3 regions of the Robertmurraya mangrovi genome follow, and region 3 is predicted to be linked to each of the others. Evidence: a T-box and tRNA genes for the amino acid it is inferred to sense, from the RefSeq annotation. Region 3 holds a T-box; the other regions hold tRNA genes.
The links. The T-box of region 3 lies ahead of leuS (leucine--tRNA ligase). A T-box ahead of a tRNA ligase gene usually reads a tRNA of that ligase, here a tRNA-Leu.
Positions count from the first base shown of each region.

Region 1: it encodes a tRNA-Leu, which carries the amino acid that the T-box ahead of leuS (leucine--tRNA ligase) is inferred to sense. The anticodon was not compared.
Region 2: it encodes a tRNA-Leu, which carries the amino acid that the T-box ahead of leuS (leucine--tRNA ligase) is inferred to sense. The anticodon was not compared.

Region 1 covers NZ_JAXOFX010000026.1:52-10,737, forward strand. The annotation lists rRNA gene rrf (5S ribosomal RNA) at 136-252, shown strand; tRNA gene SM124_RS22370 (tRNA-Asn) at 416-490, shown strand; tRNA gene SM124_RS22375 (tRNA-Ser) at 494-586, shown strand; tRNA gene SM124_RS22380 (tRNA-Glu) at 603-677, shown strand; tRNA gene SM124_RS22385 (tRNA-Val) at 766-841, shown strand; tRNA gene SM124_RS22390 (tRNA-Met) at 954-1,027, shown strand; tRNA gene SM124_RS22395 (tRNA-Asp) at 1,044-1,119, shown strand; tRNA gene SM124_RS22400 (tRNA-Phe) at 1,125-1,200, shown strand; tRNA gene SM124_RS22405 (tRNA-Thr) at 1,400-1,472, shown strand; tRNA gene SM124_RS22410 (tRNA-Tyr) at 1,529-1,612, shown strand; tRNA gene SM124_RS22415 (tRNA-Trp) at 1,617-1,690, shown strand; tRNA gene SM124_RS22420 (tRNA-His) at 1,704-1,779, shown strand; tRNA gene SM124_RS22425 (tRNA-Gln) at 1,786-1,860, shown strand; tRNA gene SM124_RS22430 (tRNA-Gly) at 1,866-1,940, shown strand; tRNA gene SM124_RS22435 (tRNA-Cys) at 1,949-2,022, shown strand; tRNA gene SM124_RS22440 (tRNA-Leu) at 2,046-2,134, shown strand; tRNA gene SM124_RS22445 (tRNA-Leu) at 2,159-2,240, shown strand; tRNA gene SM124_RS22450 (tRNA-Gly) at 2,256-2,329, shown strand; gene SM124_RS22455 (B3/B4 domain-containing protein) at 2,547-3,215, opposite strand; gene queG (tRNA epoxyqueuosine(34) reductase QueG) at 3,325-4,467, shown strand; gene SM124_RS22465 (amidase domain-containing protein) at 4,537-5,436, shown strand; gene trmL (tRNA (uridine(34)/cytosine(34)/5-carboxymethylaminomethyluridine(34)-2'-O)-methyltransferase TrmL) at 5,521-5,994, shown strand; gene SM124_RS22475 (PrkA family serine protein kinase) at 6,455-8,350, shown strand; gene SM124_RS22480 (hypothetical protein) at 8,658-8,822, shown strand; gene SM124_RS22485 (polysaccharide deacetylase family protein) at 8,982-10,112, shown strand; gene yhbH (sporulation protein YhbH) at 10,300-10,686, shown strand, end outside.
Region 2 covers NZ_JAXOFX010000009.1:98,048-108,733, forward strand. The annotation lists gene SM124_RS14350 (enoyl-CoA hydratase/isomerase family protein) at 1-502, opposite strand, end outside; gene SM124_RS14355 (hypothetical protein) at 808-1,803, shown strand; gene SM124_RS14360 (ATP-binding protein) at 1,842-3,122, opposite strand; tRNA gene SM124_RS14365 (tRNA-Asn) at 3,249-3,323, opposite strand; tRNA gene SM124_RS14370 (tRNA-Ile) at 3,524-3,600, opposite strand; tRNA gene SM124_RS14375 (tRNA-Gly) at 3,605-3,678, opposite strand; tRNA gene SM124_RS14380 (tRNA-Gln) at 3,690-3,764, opposite strand; tRNA gene SM124_RS14385 (tRNA-His) at 3,780-3,855, opposite strand; tRNA gene SM124_RS14390 (tRNA-Phe) at 3,865-3,940, opposite strand; tRNA gene SM124_RS14395 (tRNA-Ser) at 4,425-4,517, opposite strand; tRNA gene SM124_RS14400 (tRNA-Met) at 4,529-4,605, opposite strand; tRNA gene SM124_RS14405 (tRNA-Pro) at 4,716-4,792, opposite strand; tRNA gene SM124_RS14410 (tRNA-Arg) at 4,821-4,897, opposite strand; tRNA gene SM124_RS14415 (tRNA-Leu) at 4,930-5,018, opposite strand; tRNA gene SM124_RS14420 (tRNA-Gly) at 5,028-5,102, opposite strand; tRNA gene SM124_RS14425 (tRNA-Leu) at 5,139-5,223, opposite strand; tRNA gene SM124_RS14430 (tRNA-Lys) at 5,364-5,439, opposite strand; tRNA gene SM124_RS14435 (tRNA-Val) at 5,543-5,618, opposite strand; gene SM124_RS14440 (PaaI family thioesterase) at 5,931-6,410, shown strand; partial or broken gene SM124_RS14445 (peroxiredoxin-like family protein) at 6,480-6,911, opposite strand; gene SM124_RS14450 (cupin domain-containing protein) at 7,153-8,067, opposite strand; gene SM124_RS14455 (NAD(P)H-dependent flavin oxidoreductase) at 8,290-9,369, opposite strand; gene SM124_RS14460 (hypothetical protein) at 9,430-10,020, opposite strand; gene SM124_RS14465 (DinB family protein) at 10,084-10,611, opposite strand.
Region 3 covers NZ_JAXOFX010000007.1:141,436-152,121, reverse strand. The annotation lists gene SM124_RS12590 (glycerate kinase) at 1-804, shown strand, start outside; gene SM124_RS12585 (ATP-binding protein) at 909-2,204, shown strand; gene SM124_RS12580 (toast rack family protein) at 2,310-3,032, shown strand; gene SM124_RS12575 (sigma-54 interaction domain-containing protein) at 3,125-4,486, shown strand; gene SM124_RS12570 (GntP family permease) at 4,863-6,182, shown strand; gene SM124_RS12565 (3-hydroxybutyrate dehydrogenase) at 6,198-6,974, shown strand; T-box leader at 7,403-7,626, shown strand; gene leuS (leucine--tRNA ligase) at 7,679-10,093, shown strand; gene SM124_RS12555 (rhodanese-like domain-containing protein) at 10,119-10,421, shown strand; gene SM124_RS12550 (sporulation protein Cse60) at 10,532-10,686, shown strand, end outside.

The DNA of each region.
Region 1 (10,686 bases), on a different contig from region 3:
TCGATCGAGGACTTAACCACATTATTGGTGATTACTCGAATTCTTCTTCTTCAATCATTATCTAGTTTTGAGGGAACAAAAATTTCCTCTTGAAAAATTTTAAAATAAAGATATAATAAAATATGTCTTTAATAGTCTGGTGTTGATGGCGAGAAGGTCACACCCGTTCCCATACCGAACACGGAAGTTAAGCTTCTCAGCGCCGATGGTAGTTAGGGGCTGTCCCCTTGTGAGAGTAGGACAACGCCAGGCTGTAATTTTTATTACTATTCCGCAGTAGCTCAGTGGTAGAGCAACGAGCATATCTCCTAGATTATGCTACGAGTTGTACTCATCGAGCCGCTACTTGGATAAGCTTGCTGAGATGAGGACATTCGGCTTAGCTAGACAAGGTTGAGGAAACTTACCATATTATTCCGCAGTAGCTCAGTGGTAGAGCATTCGGCTGTTAACCGAACGGTCGTAGGTTCGAGTCCTACCTGCGGAGCCATTAGGAGAGCTGTCCGAGTGGCCGAAGGAGCACGATTGGAAATCGTGTAGGCGGGCAAAACCTGTCTCAAGGGTTCAAATCCCTTGCTCTCCGCCATTATGTTTTATAATATGGCCCATTGGTCAAGCGGTTAAGACACCGCCCTTTCACGGCGGTAACACGGGTTCGAATCCCGTATGGGTCACCAAGTTTTTTTTACGGAACGTAGTGGAGTAAAAAGAAACTTCCTTTAATCTTTTACGGAACATACTGTAGTAAAAGAAACAACCATATTCGGAGGATTAGCTCAGCTGGGAGAGCACCTGCCTTACAAGCAGGGGGTCGGCGGTTCGATCCCGTCATCCTCCACCAAAACTTTTTTGCGAAACGTAGTGAAGCAAAAAGAGTTTTCCTTAATTTTTTTACGAAACGTAGTGAAGTAAAAAGAATCTTCCTTATAACCTATGAAACATTATATTATTATCGCGGGGTGGAGCAGTCTGGTAGCTCGTCGGGCTCATAACCCGAAGGTCGCAGGTTCAAATCCTGTCCCCGCAATAATCCATCTTTAAGTGGTCCCGTGGTGTAGCGGTTAACATGCTTGCCTGTCACGCAGGAGATCGCGGGTTCGATTCCCGTCGGGACCGCCACTTATGGCTCAGTAGCTCAGTTGGTAGAGCAAAGGACTGAAAATCCTTGTGTCGGCGGTTCGATTCCGTCCTGAGCCACCATTTTAATTGTTTGCTCAGTGTAGTATGTATACTGGGATTTTATTATGCCGGTGTAGCTCAGTTGGTAGAGCACGTACGAATATGCTTCTCGATTTATCATCAGCATACTGACCGATAAGCTTCTAGATTTAACTTTCTGAGGTCAGGATGACGATAACTAACTTTGTAAATATACACTATCAAATTAAAATAATATTATGCCGGTGTAGCTCAGTTGGTAGAGCAACTGACTTGTAATCAGTAGGTCGTGGGTTCGACTCCTATCGCCGGCATTGTTAATTTATAAATATGTCATGTTACTAGCATGAATGAATATAATAAATTATCCGGAGGGGTAGCGAAGTGGCTAAACGCGGCGGACTGTAAATCCGCTCCTTAGGGTTCGGCGGTTCGAATCCGTCCCCCTCCACCATTATAGGGGTATAGTTTAAAGGTAGAACGAAGGTCTCCAAAACCTTTGGTGTGGGTTCGATTCCTACTACCCCTGCCAATTTAATATTATGGCGATTGTGGCGAAGTGGTTAACGCATCGGATTGTGGTTCCGACATTCGTGGGTTCGATTCCCATCAGTCGCCCCATATAAATGGGCTATAGCCAAGCGGTAAGGCATCGCACTTTGACTGCGACATGCGTTGGTTCGAATCCAGCTAGCCCAGCCATTTATGCGGAAGTAGTTCAGTGGTAGAACACCACCTTGCCAAGGTGGGGGTCGCGGGTTCGAATCCCGTCTTCCGCTCCAACGATTATGGCGGCATAGCCAAGTGGTAAGGCAGAGGTCTGCAAAACCTTTACCACCGGTTCGAATCCGGTTGCCGCCTCCATAATTTTGAATTAAGCTAGATTAGCCGGGGTGGCGGAACTGGCAGACGCACAGGACTTAAAATCCTGCGGTAGGTGACTACCGTACCGGTTCGATTCCGGTCCTCGGCACCATTATAAAACAAAATAGCTTAATTAGCCGGTGTGGCGGAATTGGCAGACGCGCACGACTCAAAATCGTGTTCTTTCGAGAGTGTCGGTTCGACCCCGACCACCGGTATTCAATTTTTATTTTGCGGGTGTAGTTTAATGGTAAAACCTCAGCCTTCCAAGCTGATGTCGTGGGTTCGATTCCCATCACCCGCTCCATACATAGGTATTAACGCAGTGTTTCGTTTCAGAAAGAACGAGGTATTGCGTTTTTTATTTATGCTTTTTTCATGATCTTATCTGGAACTAGGTTTGTAACTAGGCTTGTAACAAGCTTAAACTAACAACAAATGAACTTATTAAAGGTGAAAAAAGCGCTTCTATATTAGACCTATGTGTTATTGAGAGAAATAAAGAAAGAAAAGAGATGTTTTTATTAACATCCCCTGATTTCATAATGTGCTTCCCCACCATGAATTTGAATAAACATATTCATTAAAGATTCCACCATCTTACTGGCACTTTCTTTGTTCATAGAGGGTCTTAAATATACGACATGTATAGCGTTTTTAGTGCTTTCTGTTACAGCTGTTCTTACAGAGTCGACAAAAGGACTTCCAAATGCTCCGTTCTTATCAGAAGAAACGATAAGGTTATGTAATGAGTTTTGTCTGCCGTTTAAACCTGTGTACTCCTCAAGTTCTTCACCAATCTTTATTTCCACATTTCCATCCATTTTTTCAAGGTCATATATTCCCAGTGGGATTTCATATTCTAATGAAAAAAAGTTGTTCAAATCTATAGCGCTATTTACCGATTGCAAATAGTTTTGTTTCTTAACTCTTCTATATAGGGCTTCAGCTGAATGACGGTAACGGTTTGGATCTTTACCAATCGTTTTAAAAATAGTTCTCCATTCCTTTATACCGTCTAAATCGGTTACACTTTTATCTTCCAGTTCGAAAAATAAAGATTCCTGAAACAGTTGAAGTCTTCCTTTTAACATTTGTGGGGAAGGTCCAACATCAATATGTTTATATTGAATAGTACCTATTTTAAAATCAGGTATAAGTGAACATAATTGTGTAGATAACTGAATTTCCAAGCATTCCACCTCCAAAAAGTCTTGAAAATAGTTTATCATATTAAGCAGTGTTTTCTAAATTTAATAGATTGACTTTATATATAACCAAACGGTAAAGGGGGGAACTAATATGAATGTAAAAGAGCTCAAAAAGGATATTATTGCTTACAGTAAAACAATTGGGATTGATAAGATTGGTTTCACTACAGCATCCACTTTTGATGAAATGAAAAATAGGCTATTGCAGCAACGAGAACTTGATTATCAATCGGGTTTTGAAGAGCCTGATATTGAGAAGAGAGTTAACCCAGCCTTATTAATGGACGAGCCGCGCTCTATTATTTCCATAGCTCTTGCCTACCCATCTAAAATGAAAATAAGGGTGGAAAGTAAAAAAGGAGAGAGAAGAGGAATTTTTTGTAGAGCTTCTTGGGGAACAGACTATCATGTTGTATTAAGAGACCGCTTAAAAAAGTTAGAGAATTATATTCTTAGCAAAGTTCCTGAGGCAAAATTTAAATCAATGGTGGATACAGGAGAGTTAGTTGATCGGGCTGTTGCTGAAAGAGCAGGGATTGGATGGTGTGGAAAGAACTGTGCGATTATCACACCTGAGTTTGGTTCATATGTATATTTAGGTGAGATGATAACAAATATTCCATTTCATTCAGACAAGCCCATCGAGAACCAATGTGGAGACTGTAATAAGTGTGTAGATGCTTGTCCTACAGGAGCTTTAGTTCAGGGAGGACAATTAGATTCTAATCGATGCATTGCTTTTTTAACACAAACAAAAGGGTTTCTTCCTGATCAATTTAGAGAGAAAATAGGGAACCGATTATATGGTTGTGATACGTGCCAAACGGTCTGCCCAGAAAATAAAGGGAAGGACTTTCATATCCATGAAGAAATGGAGCCTAACCCTGAAATCGCAAAACCATTACTAAAACCGCTTCTTCATATCAGTAATCGGGAGTTTAAAGAAAAGTACGGACATGTTTCGGGCTCTTGGAGAGGAAAGAAACCTATCCAGAGGAACGCGATACTTGCGCTTGCACATTTCAAAGATGAAACAGCCGTAGGAGATTTGATCACCGTTATGAAAAATGACACTAGACCAGTGATAAGGGGAACAGCGGCATGGGCTCTTGGAAAGATTGGTGGAGAGGAAGCCATGAATGCTTTACAAAAAGCTCAAATAAACGAGTTGGATGAAGATGTGATTGAAGAAATAAATAAAGGTTTAAACTTTTTTATGAAAAAAGAGAGCTAAAAAGCTCTCTTTTTTGATTTATTCTTGAGTTCCCTTTCATATGTATGAATGGAAAGGAGTGACTCTGAAGTGAGGAAACAATTACAAGAACATCTAGAAAAAAGGGTACAGCAGTGTGTGGCCTTAAATAGAGATCAAAATCCTGTTTGCTTGAAAATGGAAAAGAAAAAGGAATGCTTATCAAATAGAAGTGGAGAAATTGTAAAAGCTAAAGCATTAGGAAAAATCAAGAATAAACTAAATGACTCAGATGTTGAGAAGGTTTTTTATCATGTTCATTTTCAATACTTAATAAACCATAAAGGAAATATTTATATAGAGGAAGAAGTTGAAGAAAGAATAGCAGAGTTTTACAAAGGTGTATTGGTTGATGATGAAGAAATTAATGTATATGAATTAGATGGAACAAATGAAGCAACTGAAGAGGAATTTATAGAAGATACGAGTGAGAGAACCTCATATATGTATGATCGTTTAAAAGCAGTCAGATATGCAGAGCAATGGTGGAATAGCTATAACCCTGCTTTTAGAAAATTTGAGGTTGACTGTACCAATTATATTTCACAGTGTATTCATGCGGGTGGAGCTCCCATGATTGGGTATCCGAATAGAAGTAGTGGTTGGTGGATGAGACGTGATAATTGGGCTTATACGTGGACGGTGGCACACTCTCTAAGATGGTTTTTACCAAACTCTAAACAAGGTCTTAAAGGGAAGGAAGTAAGTAGCCCAAAGGAGCTCAAATTAGGTGATATTATTTGCTATGATTTTCAAGGGGATGGACGGTTTGATCATACTACCATTGTAACTGCGAAGGACGCTGACGGAATGCCACTAGTTAATGCACATACTACCAATAGTCGAATGAGGTATTGGGCATATGAAGACTCAACAGCTTATACTCCTAACATTAAATACAAATTCTTTCACATTTTAGACTCAACAACAGGGGTGAAGGGATCTACGTAGAACTGGAGGGAGTGACATAGATTCAGTAATATAGAGTTAATAGTGGTATAATAGCCAGAGATATTAGTTTTTTGAGGTGAAAACATGGCAGTACATGTAGTTTTATATCAACCAGAGATTCCGTCAAATACAGGGAATATCGCTCGTACTTGCGCTGGAACGGATACTAGCTTGCACTTAATTAGACCACTTGGATTTTCTACAGATGATAAAATGTTAAAAAGAGCAGGATTAGATTATTGGGAACATGTGAACATTAGTTACTATGATTCCTTAGATGAGTTTTATGAAAAAAATGCAGGTGGGGAATTCTTCTATCTAACAAAGTTTGGACAAAAAACTTATTCAACTTTTGACTATAGTGACAAAAATAAAGATTATTTTTTTATTTTTGGAAAAGAGACAACGGGGCTTCCAGTTGAGGTTAGAGAAAAAAATATAGATCGTGCTCTAAGAATTCCTATGACTGAAAATGTTCGATCTCTAAATCTTTCTAATACTGCCGCTATACTAATATATGAGGCATTAAGACAACAGGATTTCTTACATTTAAGTTAACATCCTAAATATACAAAAAAGCTGCTGAGTGTATCAGCAGCTTTTTTATCATTTAATTATTTATTCATACCTGGCTTATCGTTGTAACCTGCAGTAAAGATAGCAGCTAAGAATGCAACCATAACACCAACAATTAAAAGTGTACCCATCTATATGTAGCCTCCCTTTTAATAAAGTAGTCCCAGTTTTAATGCATATAAACTTATTATAGCCTATTAATTTAAATGTGTGAATGAAAAGTGTGGATAATTTTTTACAATAATATTTTTAATTAATTCCAATTTATTATGAGAGTCTCTTCCCTGAAAGCAAAGTCATTATTTCTATGTAGTAATAAAGTTTGCTTTTTAAGAAGTTTGAAAAAAAGGACAAACCGGGCAACCTTTGTTTCTGCATGTTCACTTGCCCAAGCGCATAGATTATATTAATCGTCTCTGACAAAGCTACAGGGGAGGTCCTTATGGATATTTTAAAAAAGATTGAGATGCACAGATATGAGGAAGAGAAGTTAAAATGGGAAGGTACTTTTCGCGAGTATTTGGATATTATTAAGGAAAGACCAGAGGTTGCACAATCAGCACATTCACGAATTTATAATATGATTAAAGATGCGGGTGTTGAAAGAGACGGTGGAAAGAAGAGATACGAATTTTTTAGTAACCAACTCTATGGACTAGATGAAGCGTTAGAAAGATTAGTGGAAGAATATTTTCACCCAGCAGCTAAAAGGCTGGATGTTAGAAAAAGAATTCTTCTGTTAATGGGGCCTGTAAGTGGTGGTAAATCGACATTAGTTACGATGTTAAAGCGTGGGTTAGAAGCATATTCACATAGTGATAAAGGTGCTATTTATGCAATAAAAGGTTGCCCGATGCATGAAGATCCATTGCACTTAATTCCTCACCATTTAAGAAAAGACTTCTTCGATGAATATGGCATTCGAATCGAAGGTAATTTATCTCCTCTAAATACGATGCGTCTTGAAAAAGAATATCATGGACGAATTGAAGATGTAGTTATCGAAAGAATCTTCCTGTCTGAAGATAAAAGGACTGGGATTGGAACATTTAGTCCATCTGATCCGAAGTCACAAGATATTGCTGACTTAACAGGTAGTATTGATTTCTCCACCATTGCAGAGTATGGTTCTGAATCAGATCCACGTGCTTATCGTTTTGACGGAGAATTAAATAAAGCAAATCGTGGAATGATGGAATTCCAGGAAATGTTAAAATGTGATGAAAAATTCTTATGGCATTTATTATCACTAACACAAGAAGGAAACTTTAAAGCGGGTAGATTTGCATTAATCTCGGCAGATGAGCTAATCGTTGCTCATACAAACGAAACGGAATATCGTTCTTTTATTTCAAATAAAAAGAATGAAGCATTACATTCACGTATCATTGTTATGCCGATTCCATATAACTTAAAGGTAAGTGAAGAAGAGAAAATCTATCAAAAAATGATTAGTGAAAGTGATGTTTATGATGTTCATATTGCTCCACATACGTTAAAAGTAGCAGCGATGTTTACGATCCTCACAAGACTAAAAGAGCCGAAAAAGGGGGACATTGACTTAATTAAGAAAATGCGCTTGTATGATGGGGAAAGTGTAGAGGGGTATACTTCTGCTGATGTGGAAGAATTGAAGAAAGAATATGCTGATGAGGGAATGAGTGGAATTGATCCTCGTTACGTAATAAACCGAATTTCTTCAACTATCATTCGCAAGGAAATGTCCACGATTAATGCACTAGATGTGTTGAGGTCTTTAAAAGAAGGGCTAGATCAACATCCATCAATCACAGCAGAGCTGCGCGAGCGTTATTTAAACTATATTTCTCTTGCTCGTAAGGAATACGATGATCTTGCGAAAAAAGAAGTTCAAAAAGCATTTGTATATTCTTACGAGGAGTCTGCGAAAACATTAATGGATAACTATCTAGATAATGTTGAGGCTTTCTGTAATAAAGCAAAACTTCGAGATGTATTAACAGGTGAGGAAATCAATCCGGATGAAAAACTGATGCGTTCGATCGAAGAACAAATTGGTATTTCAGAAAATGCGAAAAAAGCATTCCGTGAAGAAATTTTGATTCGAATTTCTGCTTATGCTAGAAAAGGGAAGAGATTCGATTACAATTCACATGATCGTCTACGTGAAGCCATTCAGAAGAAATTATTTGCAGATTTAAAAGATGTAGTGAAGATTACTACATCTACGAAGACCCCAGATGAACAACAGTTGAAGAAAGTTAATGAAGTAGTTGCAAGGTTGATTGATGAGCACGGATACAACTCAACTTCTGCAAATGAGCTATTACGCTATGTTGGAAGTTTATTAAATCGATAATCTCAAGATGGGCTGGCAGCTTAGCTGTCAGTCTTTTTTGTAAAAGTAATTAGGTGTGTTCGCAAAAATATATGTTTTTTCGCAAAATTATTTCTGTTATCGCAAAAATAATTTATTTTTCGCAAGATTATTTCTGTTATCGCAAAAATATTAGTATTTTCGCAAAAATAACCTAAACCTGGCACTCTTCTATGAAGATTTTTAAGGTACCAGTAGAGAATTTCCATTTAGTCTATAAATTTTTCAACCAAAGTGGACATGTTTATGTGTCACTCTCCTAGGGTAATACATTATTGAGGTGATAGAAATGAAAAAAGCAGAGTTAGATAAGAATCATACTCCCCAAAATAGTTCAATGGCAGTTAACATCGAAGAGATGAAAGACCTCGGTAAACAAATGGAGAACCTACGTACAAATAGAGAGTTATTAGAAGATAAGAAAAAACCAGATCCCGCTCAGGATCAAAAATAACCTTCACCACATGGTGGAGGTTATTTTTTTTACTAGGCTCCTAGAACCGATTGACGATATTACTCTCGTATTGTAAAAAATTTTTAATCTATTAACTATCATATTCTCCTTTCACTTTTAATAGTCATAGTAGTAGAAGTCTTGAGAGGAGAGAGTAGGTTGAAAAAATTAGTTTGGTTTATACTTGCTGTATTTACACTACTTATAATCATTAAGGATGGCGAAGCGTTAGCAGTAGAAAACAATAACAACAACGATAAACAAGCGCTTTCATTCCATAAAGATTTAGAATTGGTTGATGACCATATTTCTTATATACCAATCTGGTCATTTGTTGATGCTATAGATGCAGAATTAGTGATTTCGCAAAAAACAAAGAGTGTAAAATTACAAATTGATTCAAACTGGTTGTTATTTTCAACGGAGGAAGAAAGAGTAGAGACTTCTGATGGAAGAACACTATCAAATAAACTTTTATACAAAGATGAAAACATATATCTCCCTTTGCAATTTGTTTCAGATTACTTCGGATATAAAGCAACATTCATGACCCAAGAAAAAAACAATAATGATAAAAAAGTTATTGAGGAAAGAGATTACATACAGATTGAAAAAGAAGTGAGTAAACCTGAAAGGAAAGAGAAAGTAAAGGTAGAAGAACAGAAACCTGTCGTCTATTTAACCTTTGACGATGGACCTAATGAGCATATTGTTCCTATCCTAGATACATTGAAGGAAAAGCAAGCCAAAGGTACATTTTTTATGTTAGAACCATTAATGAAGAAGTATAGCAATGAGGTTATAAGATTAGTAAATGAGGGACATTATCCGGCCCTTCATAGTGTAACGCATGATAAAGACAAACTTTATTTAGGAGATCCTTTAAATGTAGCTAAAGAGATGGAAAAAACACGTAAAACTTTACTTGAAATTACGGGTGTTGACTCTACATTAACTAGAGTACCTTATGGAAGTAAACCGTTTATGAAGGACTCACTAAGAGATGGATTAGTAACGAAGGGGTTTCAAATGTGGGATTGGAATTTAGACACATTTGATTGGAAATATCAAAGTTCAAATCCACAAATGATTTTTCAAAATGTAAAAAATGGGGTAAAAGCTTTAAAAGGAAGTAAGGAACCATTAGTCATACTAATGCATGTTAATAAAGGGACAGCTGCCGTGCTGCCTGATATCATTGACTACTTGCATGGTCAAGGCTATGAGTGTGCACCTTACAATCCAAATTCCCATTTTATGATGAACTTCTGGAATGACGAAAGATTATAATAAGCCTTATTTAAAACAGGCTTGTCCATTTATAGGCTTCTGTCTAATTGTCAAAATTATTTGTAAATTATTTTGATTTTCTGCATAGGATAGAGTAATCAACGATTCAGTTGTGTTTTAAACACTCGGGATATTGTATGTAACAAAAGTTTAAAGTGTGCAAAAAAATTTTAAGGAGGGGTTAAAAATGACAGATGTCAATAACCATCAGTTTGTGATTTCGAGAGAAGATTGGTCCCTCCACCGCAAAGGCCACGATGACCAGCAGCGCCATCAAGAGAAAGTTCAGGAAGCGATTCGAAATAATTTACCTGACTTAATCACGGAAGAAAATATTATATTATCAAACGGTCGAGAAGTGGTAAAGATTCCGATTCGTTCACTGGATGAATACAAAATTAGGTATAACTATGATAAAAACAAACATGTTGGCCAAGGGGATGGAGAAAGCCAAGTTGGAGATGTTGTTGCTAGGGATGGTTCTAGCGGTCAAAAAGGACCAGGAAAAGGTCAAGGAGCCGGAGACCAAGCAGGTGAGGACTACTTTGAAGCAGAGGTATCCTTAATGGAAATT
Region 2 (10,686 bases), on a different contig from region 3:
GGTTTGTGTACATCAATTCTATTGCACGTCTAATTCCCACGACTCTTGGTAGAAAGTAGCTGCCCGAACCGTCTGGAGTTAATCCTATTTTATTATAAGCCATTACAAATTTCGATTGATCAGAAGCGTAAGCTATGTCACATGCGCAAGCAAGACTCATACCAGCTCCCGCAGCTACTCCATTTATAGCCCCAATAAACGGTTTATTCATTCTAGCAAAATAGGAAATTGCCTGATGCAAGTAGGTCGTAACTCGTTTAAGGTGTGAACCAATCTCATTGCCTTCGTTTGCAAAACTCTTTAAATCCCCACCAACTGAGAATTTATTTCCCGCTCCAGTAATCACCACCGCTCGAATCTCCTGACTCTCCGAACAATAGATGGCTACATCCAACAAATCCTGAGCCATTTCTAAATTCAATGCATTGCCTACTTCAGGGCGATTTAAAGTAACAATCCCCACATGATTTTCTATCGATAAAGACACAAACTTATTTTCCATCAACCATTCCTCCTAGCATAAAAAACATCACTATATTTACATTCGAGACATTTCTCAATAACCCTTTTAAAAAGTAATGATATTGACTCTATCATTTAGAAACATACATTTTTCAACAATAATTCTTCTATTATTTCTATTTAGCATGGTAAAATTAGAGAGAATTAGGTTTAAATATTAAGCTGTTTTCACAATAATTATTGTTAATAGTTAAAGAAATTTTTTCTCTTTTAACAAATAGAATAATGCCTGTTGAGGGGCAACAAAACCTTTAGAAAATGGTCTATTCTTTATGAGGTGATTATATGAAAAAGAAATATATATGGGCCATTGCAGGAGCCGTACTCTTGGTTATTATGGTGCTTATGGATCAACAAAAACTTAAACGCGAGGAAAAACCTCCCCTACCAAATGTAATAGTTGGGAGTCAAACCATTCCTACCCTGTACGAATCGTATACATGGGAAAACGGGAACAAATATCAAGCGAAAATAGACACCACACAGCCAAAAAGGACTCTTGTAGAGCCTTTTGAAGACTTGGTTGTAACGTTCCCAGAAGAGAAACATCCAACTTCCTATAAGATAAGGGTCCTAGAGGAAGGAGCCTTCCAGCGTTCTTATTTACCTACTGAAACAGAAGAAAAAACGATGAAACTACCTACATATCCGGGAAATATGACTTTTATTGTGGAAGCAGAATGGGATAAGAAAAGAAAAGCTTCTTATATTATTCCCATACAAATGGAGAAAAAATGGTCCTATCAACAATGGTTAAATTCCATTCCTGAAAAATATACACTAGTCATGATGGGTGATGAGATCTACCTGCCCCCTCATATTGCTTACCATCTAACAGGAATTGAAACCATTAGTGGGGACTTAGAAAACCTTCAGCAACAATATCCAGAGCTAAATCTTACTAAACTACCTGCCTATTTTCTGTTTGACCAAAAATCTGAAGCCTACCGTACAAATGATTCTAACGAAATGATAGAGCATCTATCTTCTTTTGGATCTCGTTATGTACATTGGTTATCTCAAGATCCAGAACGACTATCAGTATTAATAATAACTAACGACCAAGAACAGATGGACAAAGTATTTGAAAAAATAGGTCAGAATCCTATTTTAGCTCATTTAGAAGGAACCTCTTATCCATTAGAACTACAGAGATATTATCCAGAGATGCCTTTTGACACTATACCCGTATATTGTGTTTTTGACGACAATGATATCATCTTTCACACTCAAGATATAGAAGAACTAACTGAATTACTGGAAACTTGGAAACCGTCCTAATACAAGAAAAAGGTTAGCTCTTTTTCGCACTCCATAAGCTACCCTTCCCTTGTAATTTCATCATGTACTACACTCTTCTTTCGTTGTTGACAGGATGGAAATAAAAGAGTCATCTTCGTTCCAATTCCTACTTCACTTGAAATCTCCAACTGACCTTTCATTGCTTTTAAAATGCTCCTAACAACCATAAGACCTAAACCAGTTCCATTTCCTTCTTTTGTCGAGTAATAAGGTTCTCCAATACGTGCAATCTGCTCCTTTGTCATTCCCATTCCATTGTCCTGTACAATAATTAAGGTACTTTTTTCAGTGGACATCGTTGTCAGTAAGAGCGTACCTCCACTTGGCATTGCTTCGATACTATTCTTAATCACATTAAACAAGCACTGCCGAAATTTTGCACGATCCCCCTGGATGGCTGGAACAGGAAAAAAGTCTTTTTTAATATTCACCGAATGGCGATTCGCCAATGGAAGTACGGTATTTATGACATACCGCAGTTCTGCATAAACATCTAGCTCCACTACTTCTTCCAAAGAAGGCTTCGCAAATGTTAAATAATCCTGAATGACTTTTTCAGCCTGATTTAATTCTTCTGAAGCTATTTTGAGATACCCCCTCGTTTCCTCGGATAGCTCCTTTTTTTCTTGGACTAGTTGTAAAAATCCTTTGGCAGAGGTTAAAGGGTTTCTAATTTCATGTGATATAGCCGCACCTAAATGTTCCATCGCATCCATTTTTCTCGCTTGGATAACTTGTTCTCTTAACTGGTCGGTATGAGTGATGTACTCTAACATATATACAAAAATACTTATACCCATAAGTGGTACCAATAAAAATGGTAGCCATACGCTCATTTCACTAACTGGATCGTACAGATAAATACCTGCTAGAGAACCAACATGAGTACTTAATGTTAACATAATAGCAACCATTATTTTTCTAGACGAATGCTGTTGGATAAACCAAGGATGCAAAACATGCATAGCTAGTCCTAAAAGAAAATAGACTACAGCAGTAACGTAAAACCCACCATCAATGCCAAATGCAGCTCGTAATAACATCGTCAGACCAACGAAAATCCATCCCATATTAAAATACAACCCTGAAACTATTACAGGTATTACGCGTAAATCAAACCTGAATTCATGATTCACTGGTAAACTAAAAATAAAACATACAACAAGTGCTCCAAATAAAACGTGAAACCATATAATTTTAGAGGTTTTCCTTCCAAAACGATCGGACCACAAGTGATAGACAAACAAAATCCCAATCAACATAGAGAAGTTAAAGAGCAAGTGTTGAGTTGTAAGCATAGATGATTCCTTTCACATTTCTTTACTTAAATACTACAAAATATTGAAGAAACAAACAACTTTAGATTCAACCATTCGCAAAAAAGACACTAACTATTTTCAGTTAGTGTCTTGATTTAATATGTATGGCTCCGCAGGTAGGACTCGAACCTACGACCGTTCGGTTAACAGCCGAATGCTCTACCACTGAGCTACTGCGGAATAGTTAATATAATTCCCTAAAGTTAATCAAGCTATGCCGAATGTCCCCATCTCAGAATGTACTACAAGAAGAAGCTCGATGGGTACAACTCGTAGTTAATTCAGTGAAGTAATGCTCGTTGCTCTACCACTGAGCTACTGGGGAATAATTAATACAAAAATAGTATAATCAATTAATTAGTAATTATACAACTAATTAATGGTGGGCCTAAATGGACTCGAACCATCGACCTCACGCTTATCAGGCGTGCGCTCTAACCAGCTGAGCTATAGGCCCCAATTGGAGCGGGTGATGAGAATCGAACTCACGACATCAGCTTGGAAGGCTGAGGTTTTACCATTAAACTACACCCGCAAATAAATAAATGGCTGGGCTAGCTGGATTCGAACCAACGCATGTCGCAGTCAAAGTGCGATGCCTTACCGCTTGGCTATAGCCCAATAAAAAAAGAAATATGGGGCGACTGATGGGAATCGAACCCACGAATGTCGGAACCACAATCCGATGCGTTAACCACTTCGCCACAATCGCCGTAATACATGGTGGCTCAGGACGGAATCGAACCGCCGACACAAGGATTTTCAGTCCTTTGCTCTACCAACTGAGCTACTGAGCCGTATATTTAATCACTATTCAACATATTTTAGCTCCGTCCTTCGTCCCGATTTACGAGGATGAAAAAACATTGAAGTCATTCAAATCGGTACGCTGGATGCATCTTCAAGCAGCTTATTCATCGTGCTCTACCAACTGAGCTACTGAGCCGTATTCAAAAACGCTATTCAACCTATTTTTACTTCGTCCTTCGTCCCGATTTACGAGGATGAAAAAAACAATGAAGTCATTTAAATCGGTACGCTGGATGCATCTTCAAGCAGCTTATTCATCGTGCTCTACCAACTGAGCTACTGAGCCGTATATTTAATCACTATTCAACCATATTTTAGCTCCGTCCTTCGTCCCGATTTACGAGGATGAAAAAACATTGAAGTCATTCAAATCGGTACGCTGGATGCATCTTCAAGCAGCTTATTCAACGTGCTCTACCAACTGAGCTACTGAGCCGTATATTAAAATACTATTCAATTTTCATAAATAAATGGAGGAGGTAGAGGGATTCGAACCCCCGCGCGGTTTGACCCGCCTGTCGGTTTTCAAGACCGATCCCTTCAGCCGGACTTGGGTATACCTCCAAAAAATAATATGGTAGCGGCGGAGGGAGTCGAACCCACGACCTCACGGGTATGAACCGTACGCTCTAGCCAGCTGAGCTACACCGCCAAGATATATTAAGGTAAATTCTCTTTTCACCACTACGTTAAGAATAAAATTAAGGGAATCTTCCTTTTTCACTCCACTACGCTGATTTGAGTCCCCTTAAGTTGATTCAATGGTCGGGAAGACAGGATTCGAACCTGCGACCCCTTGGTCCCAAACCAAGTGCTCTACCAAGCTGAGCTACTCCCCGATATCTAGTTGTAACTGCTTGATAATAATGGCGCGCCCGAAAGGAGTCGAACCCATAACCTTCTGATCCGTAGTCAGACGCTCTATCCAATTGAGCTACGGGCGCAATACTTTTTATTTATCATTATTGAAAAAACTTGGTGCCGAGGACCGGAATCGAACCGGTACGGTAGTCACCTACCGCAGGATTTTAAGTCCTGTGCGTCTGCCAGTTCCGCCACCCCGGCACTTTCATTTGGAGCGGAAGACGGGATTCGAACCCGCGACCCCCACCTTGGCAAGGTGGTGTTCTACCACTGAACTACTTCCGCATTATATTAATTTTCTAGTCATAAGATAAAATATTATGGTGCGGGTGAAGGGAGTCGAACCCCCACGCCTTGCGGCGCTAGATCCTAAGTCTAGTGCGTCTGCCAATTCCGCCACACCCGCAATAAAATATGATACTTCTTTTGCTATCGAAAAGAACAATAATAAGGATACTTCTTTTGATATCGCAAAAATTAAGGAAACTTCTTTTTGCTATAGCAAAAATATAATAAGGGAATCTTTTTTGCTTACGCAAAAAGATTTGGTGAGCCATGGAGGACTCGAACCTCCGACCCTCTGATTAAAAGTCAGATGCTCTACCGACTGAGCTAATGGCTCTCAATAATTTAAAGAAGTAACTTTTTTACTTCACTACGTTACGTGGAAATTAAGAAAATAAGGAAAATTCTTTTTGCTCCACTAACATTCCGCAAAAAAGTTTTGGTGGAGGATGACGGGATCGAACCGCCGACCCCCTGCTTGTAAGGCAGGTGCTCTCCCAGCTGAGCTAATCCTCCAAAAAAAGTTTCTATTACTAAATTACTTCACAGCAACAGTTATAAATACTATCAAATCTAGTTGTTTGTGTCAAGACTAATTTCAGTCTCGCAACTCATTTCCTGCGAGAGTTATTATCTTACTAGTAGAGCTCAAAGAAGTCAATATAATTTAAATAAATCAATACTGGTGGATTTTTACACTAAATTAAATTAAAAATCTCATAATAAACCAAGTTTAAACAGCAACCACTAGTTACCGTTTGAACAGAATATGTTACAATAAAGACGAAAAATTTTAAATTTTCAATGATTTTATTAGGGGGAGAAGTAATGGAGGAAACAGTGGTTAAAGCGATTCAAGATTTTTATCCAGATGATTTTGCTTGGTGTTATGGATGTGGTCGTTTGAATGAAGATGGTCATCATCTTCGTACAGGTTGGCAAGGGGAAAATACAGTTACGATTTATACCCCAGAGAAAAAGTATATGGGTATACCAGGATTTATTTACGGAGGAATGATTGCTTCAATTATAGATTGTCACGGGACAGGTTCTGCCGCACTTGCTCTACATCGTAAGAATGGACATGAAATTGGAGACGGAACTGAACTGCCTAGGTTTGTAACAGCTTCACTTAACGTTGACTTTTTAAAGCCTACCCCACAAGATGTTCCACTGAAAGCAATTGGTACGATTGAAGAAATACATCCAAAGAGATGGAAAATACATACTGAGGTATATGCCAATGATACGCTATGTGCCCGTGGGGAAGTTGTTGCTGTTGTAATGCCAAGTACTTTCTTAAAATAAATCTATCGCATGATTTATTTTTCCCTTTATAAAGCAGTGAGATCCGGAAAACGGCCTCTCACTGCTTTTTTAGAATTTATTTAATACGGAAAGTATCCTATCTATTGATGCATGGTCTTCAGGAGCTGTATCTATATGATTCCAGAGGGTGTTTCCTTTTTCATCAAACACCCATGTTCCCCCTTGTATATATACATCATGGGTTTTCATTGCCTTTTGGACAAGCTTTTTCTGTTCTAGATGTTCTGGAAAGAAAGTTTTAGACCCTTGCATCAAAAATGCCTTTAAAGCCTTAGAAAGTAACTTCCATTTTTTCATTGTCCTATGCCCCATACTCCTATATAGCTCTCGTTTAACGTCGCCATAAACCGGAAATGGGAATGGGCCAAAAGCTTGTTCAAACTGCTCTAAATAGGAACCAATAGAAGGAGTAATAACGATAACTTGAAATCCTGTAGATGTTAATTCGCTATATCTCTCACGCAACTGCGTAAGCATTTCACGACAAACCGGTCAGCCAGGGTGCCTAAGGAAAACAACTAAACTCTTCTTCCCTCTAATAATGTCTCTAAAAGATTGTTCTTCATGAAACGGTCTTTGGAGAAATACATCCATACTTTCACCTCATTAGTGGTTCTAATCTTGTTTCTGAGAATTATCCATCATTTCATTCATTTTCACAAGACTATTTAAATTTAAAAAAAGGACGAGATTTTCTCATCCTAACATTTTACTTCTATTATTAATGGTTATGTTCCTCTTCAGCAGCCATAGCAATTGCTTTCGTTTCGTGGACGGTTCCAAATGGATGTTGTGGTGGTGCATAAATGGAGTACAGCTTTAGTGGTTCTTTTCCTGTATTAATTAAATTGTGCCATTTCCCTGCAGGTATGATAATGGCGTAACCATCAGATACTTTTTGTTGGAAATTAAGTTGTTCTTTTCGATCACCCATTAAAACCATGCCCTGCCCTTGTTCTACACGTAAAAATTGATCAAGATTCGGATGTATTTCTAAACCTATGTCCTCGCCAACATTAATACTCATTAATGTTAATTGCAAGTGGGTTCCTGTCCATATAGCTGTACGGAATGTATTATTTTGCTTTGTTGCCTCCTCTATATTAACGACAAAGGGTTGTTTACCGAAATCGGTAGCACGACTTGACATGGACTCATTTAAATAACCAAACCTTGTGGCACTTTCATGTTCATCCGTTAACGCTCTCAAAAATACATTTTGAAGCTGAGGCTGTTGATGCAGTAAATAGTTTTTATGATATTCGCCGTAGCTTTCAACTTCCTTATTATATGCTTTTTGTAATCCGTCTCTGTAACTTTGGAAAGGAGTTTTCTCGATTTGATACATCGGATGAGATCCAGTTAATTGAATATAGAGATTCGTGAACTGCATCAAATGAGCTTGCTTCTTTTCTATTGAATGTAGAATTTCACTTTTATGCTCTTGATTTGGAGCAAAATGAGCTAACTCTCTATGAAGTTCCATTGCTGAAGCCTCTCTTTTTATAGCTCCAAGCAACGACTCAGCAGCTTGGTGGTAATCTTCTTGAGAATATCTCAACATACTTAAATCAGTTGTCGGAGTGATACCACTAGCGTAATAAGGATATGAATACATATTGGGCATAAAATACATCTTTTTCCCTCCACAGATTTTTAATAAGAGCCTATCTTAAAACTTTCCACTTATAAAAATTGGAAAAAGGCCTTACGAAAATATCATATGCCTATGGGAAAAGAATGTACTTCAATTTATATGAATGGGCCTTCATCCAAGTCACCCAAAGATGTCACTTCATTATAATGAATTCAACGGTATGTTTGTCTCTACTATTCGATAAAAAACACACCACTTCTATTAAAGTAATGTCCTACTTCTAATTTTATTTACTTCTTCCATTATATTGTGCATCAACGCTTCCACTGTTTGGACCTTCGCTAATCTTGGACTTTGCCCGGACCAGAGTGACATGTATGCTGGATTGCTTTGTGCTGTTGAAGCTGACCTCATTTTTTGTGTCAGTGTGTTTTGTACAGGAAATACTGGAAGATTTGATTCATGTTTTTGCATATCCGAAATAAATTGATTTTTTATCCCCCTTGCCGATTTACCTGAAAAGGCACGAGTTAACACGATCTCATCTTCACTAGCATGAAAAATTGCTTCTTTATGAACAGCATTAGCACCACTTTCAACACAGGTTAAAAACGCGGTACCCATTTGAACTCCTTTTGCCCCTAGACAAAGAGAAGCCATTACACCTCTCCCATCCATAATTCCCCCAGCTGCTATAACAGGAATGCTTACACTATCTACAACTTGTGGAATGAGCGACATTAGACCAATTAAACTTTCTTGAACACCACCCAAATAATTTCCTCGATGTCCCCCGGCCTCACTCCCTTGAACGATAACGATGTCCATTCCTCTATCTTCATTATCCAAAGCTTCTCGAACAGTCGTAGCAGTCCCCATTAGGATAATGTTCTGATGTTTTAGCTTAAGAATCACATCCTCTTTAGGAACACCAAAGGTAAAAGAGCAGATTGGCACCTGTTCTTCTATGACAACTTGAATTTGTTCGCTGAACGTTTCGAAAAGTTGGGTTTCAGTAGGAAAATCAAATGACAGTTGAATTTGAAAATCATCATGAATAGGCTGCATTTTTTGGCTAGCATACTGAACCTCTTCTTCGGTAAAATCGAATTCGCTTGGAACAAATAGATTGACTCCAAACGGATTGGAGGTTAGCAGCTTAATTTCTCTAATTTGTTCTCTTAATTTGCTAGGGGTCATGTAACCCGCTCCAATCATACCTAGCCCGCCCGCTTTTGAAACCTCGGCTACTAGTTGTGAAGTGGTTACTCCACCTGCCATTGGGGCTTGAATAATGGGATATTTGATATGTAACTTCTCTATAAGTTCATTTTTTAACATGTAAGACACTTCCTTGTTCGCTTCCTATAAACGATATTTTTTATCCCAGCTTCATTTATCTTACAGTTTACCAGCAGCCGCCCTTGCCTCGTAAGCTCTTGATACACCAGGTTTATTGTTAAGAGGGACTAGAATCTCAAGTGCTTTATTACAAAAATCAACAATTTCAGCACTAGAGACATTAATTAACTTTTTATTCCCTAAGTCGGCAAGGATAATCCAATACCATCCTACCCCTTGCTTATGGTCATCCGTCTCTCCTTTTTCAAAAGCGCTCTTAGCTTCCTCTAATATTGATAGTCCCTCTTCCATTTGTCGATTAGATAAAAGATGGATTGCCGAAGAAAATAAACTTTGAGCATGGGCAATTGAATTTTCTGAGAGTTTTGCATAATCCAGTTCTTTCAGATGAACTTTATTTGCTTCTTCCATATGTCCTAGTTGCCTAAGCATTCCTGCTTGTCTTAAGTATACTTGTGCTAATACCCTAGAAATATCTTTAACATCATCTGTATTACTTTCAATCAGCGAAAGAAGTTCATTTTCTATTTCTCTGTAACTATTTAAGGCTAGTTCAAAATTATTTTTTTGCTCAAGTGTAATAAGCGTTTCCTCTAGTTGTTTTTCTAAAATACTAATAGTCTTCTGCATCATAAACCTCCTAAAGGATGAAAAATATAATTTAAGAGACGACCATAAACTTTCAAATATTCCTTATTTCCTTCTTAAAACTCCTAAATACTCTACCCACGGACCAACATCTGTTCTATACCTCTCCGCCATCACCCTTACAATTTGAGCCATATGAGTCAAATCATGAACGGCCCATGTGGAGATTAATTCCCTCACCTTTACTACCCCGAAAGCTGGGTGTTGCCCTTTTAATTCAAGATAATCTTCTGTTTCTAGTAGAGATTTTAATTTAGCAACATTTTGAATTCGAATCATTTTAAACTCGAGTAACTTCTGATCCATTGAACTTTCAGATTTCTCATTTAGATGAGAGTTTCGATCAAATACGGGAAAGGGTCTCTTTTCACCCTCCTGTAAAATTAACTCTAACCTCGGGATCCAATTATGCTTTTCGCCCTCAATCAGGTGATCAATGACTTCCGTTACATTCCAAGTTCCTTCACCCTCATTCGTAGTCAACCACCCTTTAGATAAGCCAGTTATAAAAAGCTCCAATGTCTGAGGTGTACGTTCTAGAATTTCAATAGCTTCTTCCAAACGAAAATTCATTTTTATACCCCTTTCCGCCCTCTTATTCTCTCGCATATCTATATATATCTTTGACTACGGAAATATACTACAACA
Region 3 (10,686 bases):
TACGGATTAGGGGAACTAATAAAAAGTTGTTTAGATAAGGGGTTTCGCTCCTTTATTATCGGTCTTGGCGGTAGTGCTACTAATGACGGTGGATTAGGGTTATTACAGGCTCTCGGTGGCAAGTTTCTTGATAAGAATGGAAATGAAGTAGGTGTGTTTGGTAAAGATTTATTAAATATAAGGGAAGTTAAACTAGATCGTGTTGACCCTCGTATTTTTCAAAGTACTATTATTATTGCTTCAGATGTTGATAACCCGCTTTGTGGGAAAAATGGAGCAACACATGTTTTTGGCCCACAAAAGGGAGCGACAGAGGAGCAGATTCTATTGCTTGATAAAGCGATGAAAAACTATGCACAGCTAATGGAGCTCGAGTTAAAAAGGAATATTCATGAAACACCTGGCGCAGGTGCAGCTGGTGGGTTGGGTTTTGCTTTGTTAGCATTAGGAGGACAGCTTGAATCGGGTGCTAACGTTGTTGCAAAAGCTGTTGCATTAGAGGAAATTCTATCGGATGCTGACTTTTTATTTACCGGCGAAGGGCGGAGTGATGTACAAACTTTACATGGTAAGGTTCCTTCATATGTAGGCACCCTTGCCAAAAAGCATAAAGTTAAGACTATTCTTTTATCAGGTAGTTTAGGAGAAAATACAGAGGAGTTATACACCGTTTTTGATGCTTGTTTTTCTATAACAAACGGTCCAATCAGTTTAGATGAAAGCATGGTTCATGCTAAAAAACTTTTATACAATCAAGCCTTCAATATCGCTCAGTTATTGAAATTTCAAGAGAATAAAGGTTAAAAAAGTTTAGAAGATAAATAGTTTTCATATGTTGTAAATTAAGCTTGTCCTTTTCTACTTTAAAAGGTAAAATTTGTGAAAAAACAGTGACGGATGATCAAACTATGGAACTAATAAAATTACTACTTTTTAACCTTTCTCTACTACTAGTTATTTTGTTTTTTGTTCAAATCTCTCTTGAGCGTTTACACATTAATCAAATTTCCAAAAAAGGTCTTCTTCTCTATTTTATTGTTTCACTCTTTATATGTATGTTTTTCTCTGTAACGGTTATGGAAGGAGTAAGAGTCGATCTTAGACAGGTCGTTCTAATTTTAGGTGGATTATACTTCGGCTTTGCTCCTATCTTAGCTTTAGTCATGATCCTGATTCGCTCCTTTCTGGGTTTTGATATTGGCCTTTGGGTGAGTATTGGAATCTACGGAATGATGGTCATTGCTATTCATCTAATCAGGCCATGGTTTATAAAACAAGCATTTTCACGAAAACTCTTTGTTTTAATGGGATTTACCACTCTAACCACTCTTGCTTTTTTTATCATTTACCAAGTACTTCACGTCTCTATATTACGAGCTGATATTTTGTTTGGAATGATTGTCATTCCTGCTTTAAGCATTGGAGTGATCGCCTATGCTTTCGAATCGATTAAACAAAATATGCTCTTGCGGGAACAAATAGTAAAATCTCAAAAGCTTGAGGCAATTGGGCACACTGGAGCTGCCATTTCACATGAAATCAGGAACCCTATAGCAAAAGCTAAGCATATGAATCAAACATTATTAGCTGAGAAAAAGTTACCACCTGAGATTACCGAACAATTGAAAGTGTCCATATTGGAGTTAGAGAAAGCAGAAAAAATCATTCATGGTTTTTTAGCGTATGCGATCCCTACATTAAATCATGTGGAAGAAATGGATATCCATCGTGAGCTTAACCATGTGCTTCAAATGGTAGAACCAATGGCCAAACTTCAAAAGGTTGTTATTGAGACAGACTTCGGGCCAATCGGTATGATTCAGGGAGATAAGAAGAGTTTCAGTCAATGCTTTCTTAATATTATTAAAAATGGAATAGAATCCATGCCATCTGGCGGCATATTACAAGTAAAAACGAACCATACAGACAAGTATATAAATATCATAATTAGTGATACCGGCAAAGGTTTTAGTAAAGAAGAAATCAATAGATTGGGTGAGCCTTACTACTCCATCAATGAAGATAAGGGAATGGGGTTTGGGATGATGGTGGCATACAGTATTGTAAAAGCTTTAAAAGGAACGATAAAGGTAAATAGTGAGATAGACAAAGGAAGCACTTATTCTGTATCCATTCCACAATATCTAATTCAATCATCTACAACACATTCAAACAACAGACAGCTGGGGATTAGTTCCAACTAAGTCCCTGGTCTTATTTATAATTAAAGCGTAAGCCGGTTCATAGAAAGACAGCGGTTCCCCTATAATCAAATTAACAAATGAACGATTTTTTAGGAGGAACCAATCATGAAAAAGAAAATATTAGGCACTATAGCTTTAGGATCATTACTGTTAATAACAGGCTGCAACGTAATGGCAGCAGAAAAAGGAGAACAACAATCGGTTAATATAAATAAAGATTCAGCTGAGCAGTTGAAAGTTGAATTAAACATTGGTGTGGGAAACCTTGATGTGACAGCAGGATCAAATGAGTGGATTGAAGGTACACTGGAATATAGTAATAAAAAACTTGAACCGGAAGTATCGTACGATTTGCGTGGGAAAACGGGGAAAGTGAAGATTGATCAACAGAACGATGGATTTGCGAGCAATCTAAACATGGGTGACTTTAAAAACGATTGGGATTTACAACTAAGTGAAGATGTCCCTATGGATTTAGAAGTTAATAATGGTGCTTCTGATACGGAACTTAATTTAAGTGGTCTGCAATTAACATCATTGGAGGTCAATTCAGGAGTAGGCGATCTAACCCTTGACCTAAGCGGAGATTGGAAGGAAAGCTTTTCTACAAACGTTGCCATGGGTGTAGGAGATACAACCATGATCTTACCGAAAGATGTAGGAGTGAAAGTAACCTCCTCTAAAGGTATCGGAAGCTCAAACTTTGAAGGTTTCATCTCTCGAGGTGATGGTGTATATGTAAACGAAGCTTATAAAAATGCTGATGTTATATTAACTGTAAACATGGAATTAGGTGTAGGAGACATCAATTTTAAAATAGAAGATTAATGAAAAAGGCTGCATAGAAGTTATGCAGCTTTTATTATTGTCTGAAAAGTGTGATAAAATAGTGATAAATTATTTATTATAAGGGGAGTTCTATGAAAGATACTTTATTGAAGATTCCAGTTGATTACATAGAAACCATTGTTGAGAATGCTTTTGAGTGGTTAGTGGTAGTAGATAAACAAGGAAAGATTATTTATATTAATAAAAATTACTGTGACTTCTTAGAAGTTGTTAGAGAAGAAGTAGTCGGTAAACATGTGGCAGAAGTGATAGAGAATTCCCGCATGCACATTGTAGCAGAGAAAGGGAAAGAAGAAATTGCCGATTTACAATACATAAAAGGTAACTATATGATAGCTAATCGCATTCCAATCAAAAAAGACGGAGATGTGATTGGTGCTTTTGGAACGGTTTTTTTTAGGGATACTCAAGCTTGGATGAAAATGAACAGCCATGTTAAAAGTATGTTATCAAAAATGCAAAACTATATTCAGGATATTGATCGTAGTGTCAAATATAGCTTGGAAGATTTATTAGGCGATTCGAAACCGATTCATAGTTTAAAAGAAAAAGTAAAAATGGTTGCTTCAAGTGATATATCCGTCCTTATTCGAGGGGAAAGTGGGACTGGGAAAGAGCTCATTGCTCATAGTATTCATCAATTAAGCAATCGAAGTCATCAGCCTTTTGTAAAAATAAATTGTGGAGCAATACCTGAACATTTACTTGAATCCGAGTTATTTGGGTACGAAGAAGGAGCTTTTACTGGGGCAAAAAAGGGTGGAAAGAAAGGAAAGTTTCAATTAGCGGATGGGGGAACTTTGTTTCTTGATGAAATTGGGGACATGCCCATGAACATGCAAGTGAAACTATTAAGAGCTTTACAAGAAGGGGAAATAGAAAGTGTTGGATCAACAAACCCAACCATGGTTGATGTTAGGATTATTGCTGCAACGAATCGTCCTCTAGAAAAAATGATGGAAGAAAAAAGGTTTAGGGAAGATTTGTTTTACCGGATAAATGTCGTTCCTTTTATGATTCCAGCTCTTAGAGAAAGAATGGAAGACCTCCCTGTTTTACTCAATTATTTTATTAAAAAGATTACGAAGAAATCGGGTAAAAGAATACACTCCATTCAGGAAAGTGTAATTGAGTTGTTTAACGAATATAGTTGGCCAGGAAATATTCGTGAATTAGAAAATGTGGTTGAGGCAGCCATCCACTTAACTAATGAAGAAGTGATTTCCCTTGATTCCTTACCTGATTATATAAAAGATTCTTCCGTGTATCCTCTTGGTAAAAAGAAGTTAAAAGAAATACTTGATGAGACAGAAAAGAGAGTTTTAAGACAAAGTTTAATTAAGTTTAACGATGATAAACTTCAAGCGGCAAAGGCATTGGGAATTAGTAAATCCACTATGTATGAAAAGTTAAAAAAGTACCAATTGGATTAAATCTTTTTAGTTTTGACTCAATCAGTAGATGTCCAGAACTTCGGAAATCTGTCCGGAATTCTGGACTTTTTTCTGTTTAAATCTTTGATGTGGTCATGCGAAGGGTTCAGGTGGGGAGGACAAGCTAAGCTTATTCTATTATTAATAAAATCTTAAAGAGTCTTTCCGAATATCCGGAAAAAATATTCACGAAAAATTCAAAAAATATAACAGGAATCAATATCAGAAAGTTGGCACGCTTTTTGCATTATATAAATGAATCCATTTAAGGGGTGGAAAGGAGAGTCAGACTTCACAGGGTAATTTAATTTTTTTAAAAAAATTGTAAACGGTTTCAATTAATCGAATTTATTTTAAAAAGCAAGGGGGAAAAGAAATGCTTAGTATGATTGGTCTCGTTGGTGGTTTGGCCTTATTAATATTTTTAACGATGCGTGGAATGAATTTACTAGTAGCAGGACCGCTTTCAGCTTTATTTGTAGCAGTTTTAAATGGAATGCCATTATTTCCTCAGTTAGTGGGTGAGGGTGAAGCGAATCTAGTTGGAAACTATATGACTGGTTTTTCGGGATTTGTTACTGCTTGGTATTTAATGTTCTTACTAGGGGCCATTTTTGGAAAAGTAATGGAAGATAGTGGAGCAGCAGATAGTGTATCCAAGCTAATTGTTAATAAGCTTGGGATGAAATATGCAGTCTTAGCGATTGTAATCGCTTGTGCTGTTTTAACATATGGTGGGGTAAGTTTATTCGTTGTTGCTTTCTCGGTGTATCCAATGGCGCTAAGCTTATTTAAACAAGCTAATTTACCAAGAAGGTTTATACCAGCTGCCTTAGCATTTGGTTCAGTTACTTTTACGATGACTTCTGCAGGTTCACCGGAAATCCAAAACTGGATTCCTATTCAATACTTAGATACAACACCATACGCTGGATGGGAAGTAAGTTTAATTGTAGCTGTGTTTATGATGATTTTCGGCTACTGGTGGTTAAAGCGTATGATTACAAAAGCGGTTGCTAAAGGGGAAACGTTTATTTCAAGAGAATCGGATCCTGTTAGTGAAGAGCGTGCATTGCCAAATCCGTTATTAGGAATTGTTCCATTGCTAGTTGTTCTTGTTATTTCGTTTGTATTCCATGATTCACTAAAACAATCCGCCCTTATTATTGCTTTATTAGGTGGGGTCATTGCTACTTATCTATTAAACCGTAAATATTTTAAAAATTTCTGGAATGCTGTTTCTGAAGGGACACTTGGTGCCTTAATTGCGATTGGTAATACGGCAGCTGTTGTTGGTTTTGGTGGCGTTGCAAAAGCCGTACCTGCCTTCAATGTGGCAGTAGATTTTATGACGAGTATTCCTGGTTCTCCATTAATTGGTGGGGCCATTGCCGTTAGTGTCATTGCAGGTATGACAGGTTCAGCTTCCGGCGGTCAGGCAATTGCTTTACCTTTAATTGCCCCTCATTACGTAGACATGGGAGTCAATACAGAGGCACTTCACAGGGTTGTGGCTATATCTTCTGGTGCATTAGATTCCCTTCCGCATAACGGATATGTCGTTACAACCGTTCGTGCTATTTGTGGTGAATCCCACCAAGACGCATATGGAGCGGTTGGAGCTGTAACGGTTATTGTTCCATTAATCGGTGTAGCTATTGCGATTCTATTATTCTCATTTGGCTTAGGTATTTAGAGAAAGGAGTTCATCATGGTTGAAAATAAGGTTGTTTTGATAACTGGTGCTGCTCAAGGGATCGGTTATGAAATTGGAAAAAGATTTGCTTCCCAAAAAGCGAAGGTAGTTTTGACAGATATACAAGAAGACCTCGTTGTGGAGGCAGCTGAAAAAATTAAACAAGAGGGATATAATGCATTAGGATTAAAATGTGATGTGACATCTGAAGAAGATATGAAACAGGTAATCTCTGAAGCCGTAAATCATTATGGTACGCTGGATATCCTAATCAACAACGCAGGGCTGCAACACGTTTCCTATATTGAAGATTTTCCAACTGAAAAATTTGAGTTCATGCTTAAAGTCATGTTAACGGCTCCGTTTGTTGCGATCAAGCATGTACTACCCATTATGAAGGAGCAAAGAGCTGGCAGAATTATCAACATGGCATCCATCAATGGATTAGTAGGCTTTGCTGGAAAGGCTGCATACAATAGTGCCAAACATGGTGTTATCGGTTTAACGAAAGTTGCTGCTTTAGAAAGTGCACCATTCGGAATTACCGTTAATGCCATTTGCCCAGGTTATGTGGACACTCCACTCGTGCGTAATCAATTAGCTGATCTATCCAAAACGAGAAATGTACCATTGGAAAAAGTGTTAGAAGAAGTGATTTATCCATTAGTACCGCAAAAGAGACTTTTAACTGTTGAAGAAATCGCTGATTATGCGATCTTCTTAGCAAGTGATGCTGCTAAAGGTGTAACAGGTCAGGCTGTTGTCATAGATGGCGGATATACGATTCAATAAATTCCGAGAGGTGGCTCCCAATTGGGGAGCCTTTTTTTCTTGTTGAGATTTAGGGCGGTTCGCGGATATATTTGGATGAACCCGGGATAAATGTTAATTTTCGCGGATATATGGAAAAAAGCGCGGAAATATTAAAATTTTCGCGGATATATGAAAAAAAGCGCGGATATATTAAAATTTTCGCGGATATATAAGAATAAGCGCGGATAAACTTACAAGGTTACCAATGGATAGTTAAATTTCTCGGGACTAAACCTGGAGAGAGTACACCAGTCTTATATCAACTACCTTTTTTAGGGGCACCAAAACAAATTTTTCTCATAAAATAGCCAGTATCTCTTCATTGACTTGCATCTGTAAGAGAAATTTAATACAATAAACGATATAATTTAAAAAGCTTTTTGAATACGAAAAGCCTAACCCTATAATTAATGACTATGAAGAGGAATAGTAGTGGTTTAAAGCCTGTTTTAGAGAGTTGACGGTTGGTGAAAGTCAATCAGGCCTATCATGAACTCGCCTCCTGAGTTGCAAGTGTGAAGTAACAGTAATGCTTGCCGTTTGCCGCGTTAAGGTGTAATGAAGTGGGTGACTTAGTCACTAATGTGGGTGGTACCGCGGGAGATTCATACATAATCCTCTCGTCCCTTTTTTGGGGCGAGGGGTTTTTTATATTTATAAACGATTTTTAGGAGGAAAAAAAGATGAGCTTCAATCATCAAGATATCGAAAAAAAGTGGCAACATTATTGGGATAACAACAAAACGTTCAAAACGAGCGAAGAAAAAGGAAAACGCAAATTTTATGCGTTAGATATGTTTCCTTATCCATCTGGCGCAGGTCTTCACGTAGGGCATCCAGAAGGATATACAGCGACAGACATTATCTCAAGAATGAAGCGTGCTCAAGGATATAATGTCCTTCATCCAATGGGCTGGGATGCATTCGGTTTACCAGCGGAGCAATACGCGCTAGATACAGGAAATGACCCAGCAGAATTCACAGCACAAAACATTGAGACATTCCGTCGTCAAATTAAAGCATTAGGATTCTCATATGACTGGGATCGTGAAGTAAATACAACGGATCCAGAGTATTATAAATGGACTCAATGGATTTTCTTACAACTTTTTGAAAAAGGCTTAGCTTACATTGATGAAGTAGCTGTTAACTGGTGTCCAGCACTAGGAACCGTTTTATCCAATGAAGAAGTAATAGATGGGAAAAGTGAGCGCGGTGGGCATCCAGTTGAGCGCCGTCCAATGAAACAATGGATGTTAAAAATTACAGCTTATGCAGACCGTTTATTAGAGGATTTAGAAGAATTAGACTGGCCAGAAAGCTTAAAAGACATGCAACGTAACTGGATTGGCCGTTCTGAAGGTGCTGAAGTGACTTTCAATATTGATGGTCATGATGAAACATTTACAGTTTTCACAACGAGACCTGATACTTTATTCGGTGCAACATACGCTGTATTAGCTCCTGAGCATTCATTAGTTAGTAAAATTACAACTGCTGACCAACGTGAAGCGGTTGATGCATACTTAGATCAGGTTAAGAGTAAAAGTGACCTTGAGCGTACAGATTTAGCTAAAGATAAAACGGGTGTTTTCACAGGTGCTTATGCGATTAATCCTGTAAACGGTGAAAAAATGCCAATCTGGATTGCTGATTACGTACTTGTTAGCTATGGTACAGGTGCAATCATGGCAGTACCAGGACATGATGAGCGTGACTACGAATTTGCTCAAAAGTTTAACTTAACGATTAAAGAAGTAGTTGCTGGTGGAGATGTAACAAAAGAAGCTTATACAGGTGACGGGGAACATGTGAACTCTGACTTCTTAAATGGTTTAAATAAAGAAGATGCGATTCAAAAGAGCATTGCTTGGTTAGAGGAAAAAGGCATTGGGACGAAGAAAGTCACTTACCGTCTACGCGACTGGTTATTCAGCCGCCAACGTTATTGGGGAGAGCCCATTCCAGTGATTCATTGGGAAGATGGCACCATGACAGCAGTCGATGAAAAGGAACTTCCGTTATTACTTCCAAAGACAACAGCTATTCGTCCTTCTGGAACTGGAGAATCTCCATTAGCTAATATTGAAGATTGGGTAAACGTAGTCGACCCTGTAACTGGTAAAAAAGGTCGTCGTGAAACAAATACTATGCCGCAGTGGGCCGGTAGCTGCTGGTACTACTTACGTTATATTGATCCGAAAAACAGTGAAGCATTAGCTGATCCGGAAAAATTAAAACAATGGTTACCAGTTGATATTTATATCGGTGGGGCAGAGCATGCAGTTCTTCACTTACTATATGCTCGCTTCTGGCACAAATTCCTTTATGATATCGGAGTTGTTACTACAAAAGAGCCGTTCCAAAAGTTATTCAACCAAGGAATGATCTTAGGTGAAAACAACGAAAAAATGAGTAAATCTAAAGGGAATGTTGTCAATCCAGATGAGATTGTTAGCAGCCACGGAGCAGATACCCTTCGTTTATACGAAATGTTCATGGGACCACTTGAGGCTTCAATTGCATGGTCAACAAAAGGTCTTGATGGTGCACGCCGCTTCTTAGACCGTGTATGGCGTCTATTAATTGAAGAAGATGGAACTTTAAGTGCTAAAGTTCAGGATAGCACTGATACGACTTTAGAAAAGGTTTACCATCAAACAGTGAAGAAAGTAACAGAGGACTATGAAGGATTACGCTTCAATACTGCGATTTCTCAATTAATGGTGTTCATCAATGATGCTTATAAAGCAACGGTTCTACCTAAGGATTTTGTAGAAGGCTTTGTAAAATTATTAGCACCAGTGGCTCCACATATTGCTGAAGAGCTTTGGGAAAAACTTGGCCATACAGAAACAATCTCTTATCATACATGGCCAGCATTTGATGAAGCAAAGCTAGTGGACGATGAAGTTGAAATCGTTGTTCAAATTAACGGTAAAGTAAAAGCAAAATTACTTGTTCCAACAGATGCAAACAAAGAAACATTAGAGCAAATTGCCATGGGCGATGATGCAGTAAAAGAACAAATCGATGGGAAAACCGTTCGAAAAGTAATCGCAGTTCCAGGCAAGCTTGTTAATATAGTTGCTAACTAATTTATTTTAGGAAGGACGACTTTTTATGAGTATTGAAATAATTACTACAGAAGAACTTCAAGAGAAGTTAAAAAAAGGAGAAAACCTTGAATTAGTCGATGTAAGGGAAGATGAGGAAGTAGAATTTGGGATGATTCCTGGTGCAAAGCACATTAAAATGGGCGAGATTCCAGCAAACCTAGATTACTTCGACAAAGACAAAGAATACATCTTCATTTGTCGCTCTGGACGCAGAAGTGAAAATGTTTGCTACTACTTACAGGACCAAGGCTATAAAGTACGTAATATGTTAGGCGGTATGCTTGACTGGTCAGGTGAAACGAAATAATGGTATTGGGGTCAGACCCCCTTTAGTTAACTAAAGGGGGTCTGACCCTTTTGTTTTAAATTTTTCTGAAAATGGTAACAATGGTGGAAAAAGATAGCGGGAGAGAGAGTATGATACAAGTTAAGTTATTCGACCAGGAGCATGAGAAGGATTTGGAGTTGGAGATGAATAAGTTTCTTCAAAAACTAGAAGAAGCGAAGATTGTTGATATTAAGTATCATGTTGCAGCACTTCAAGAGGACATTGACGAACAAGTTTATTGTTA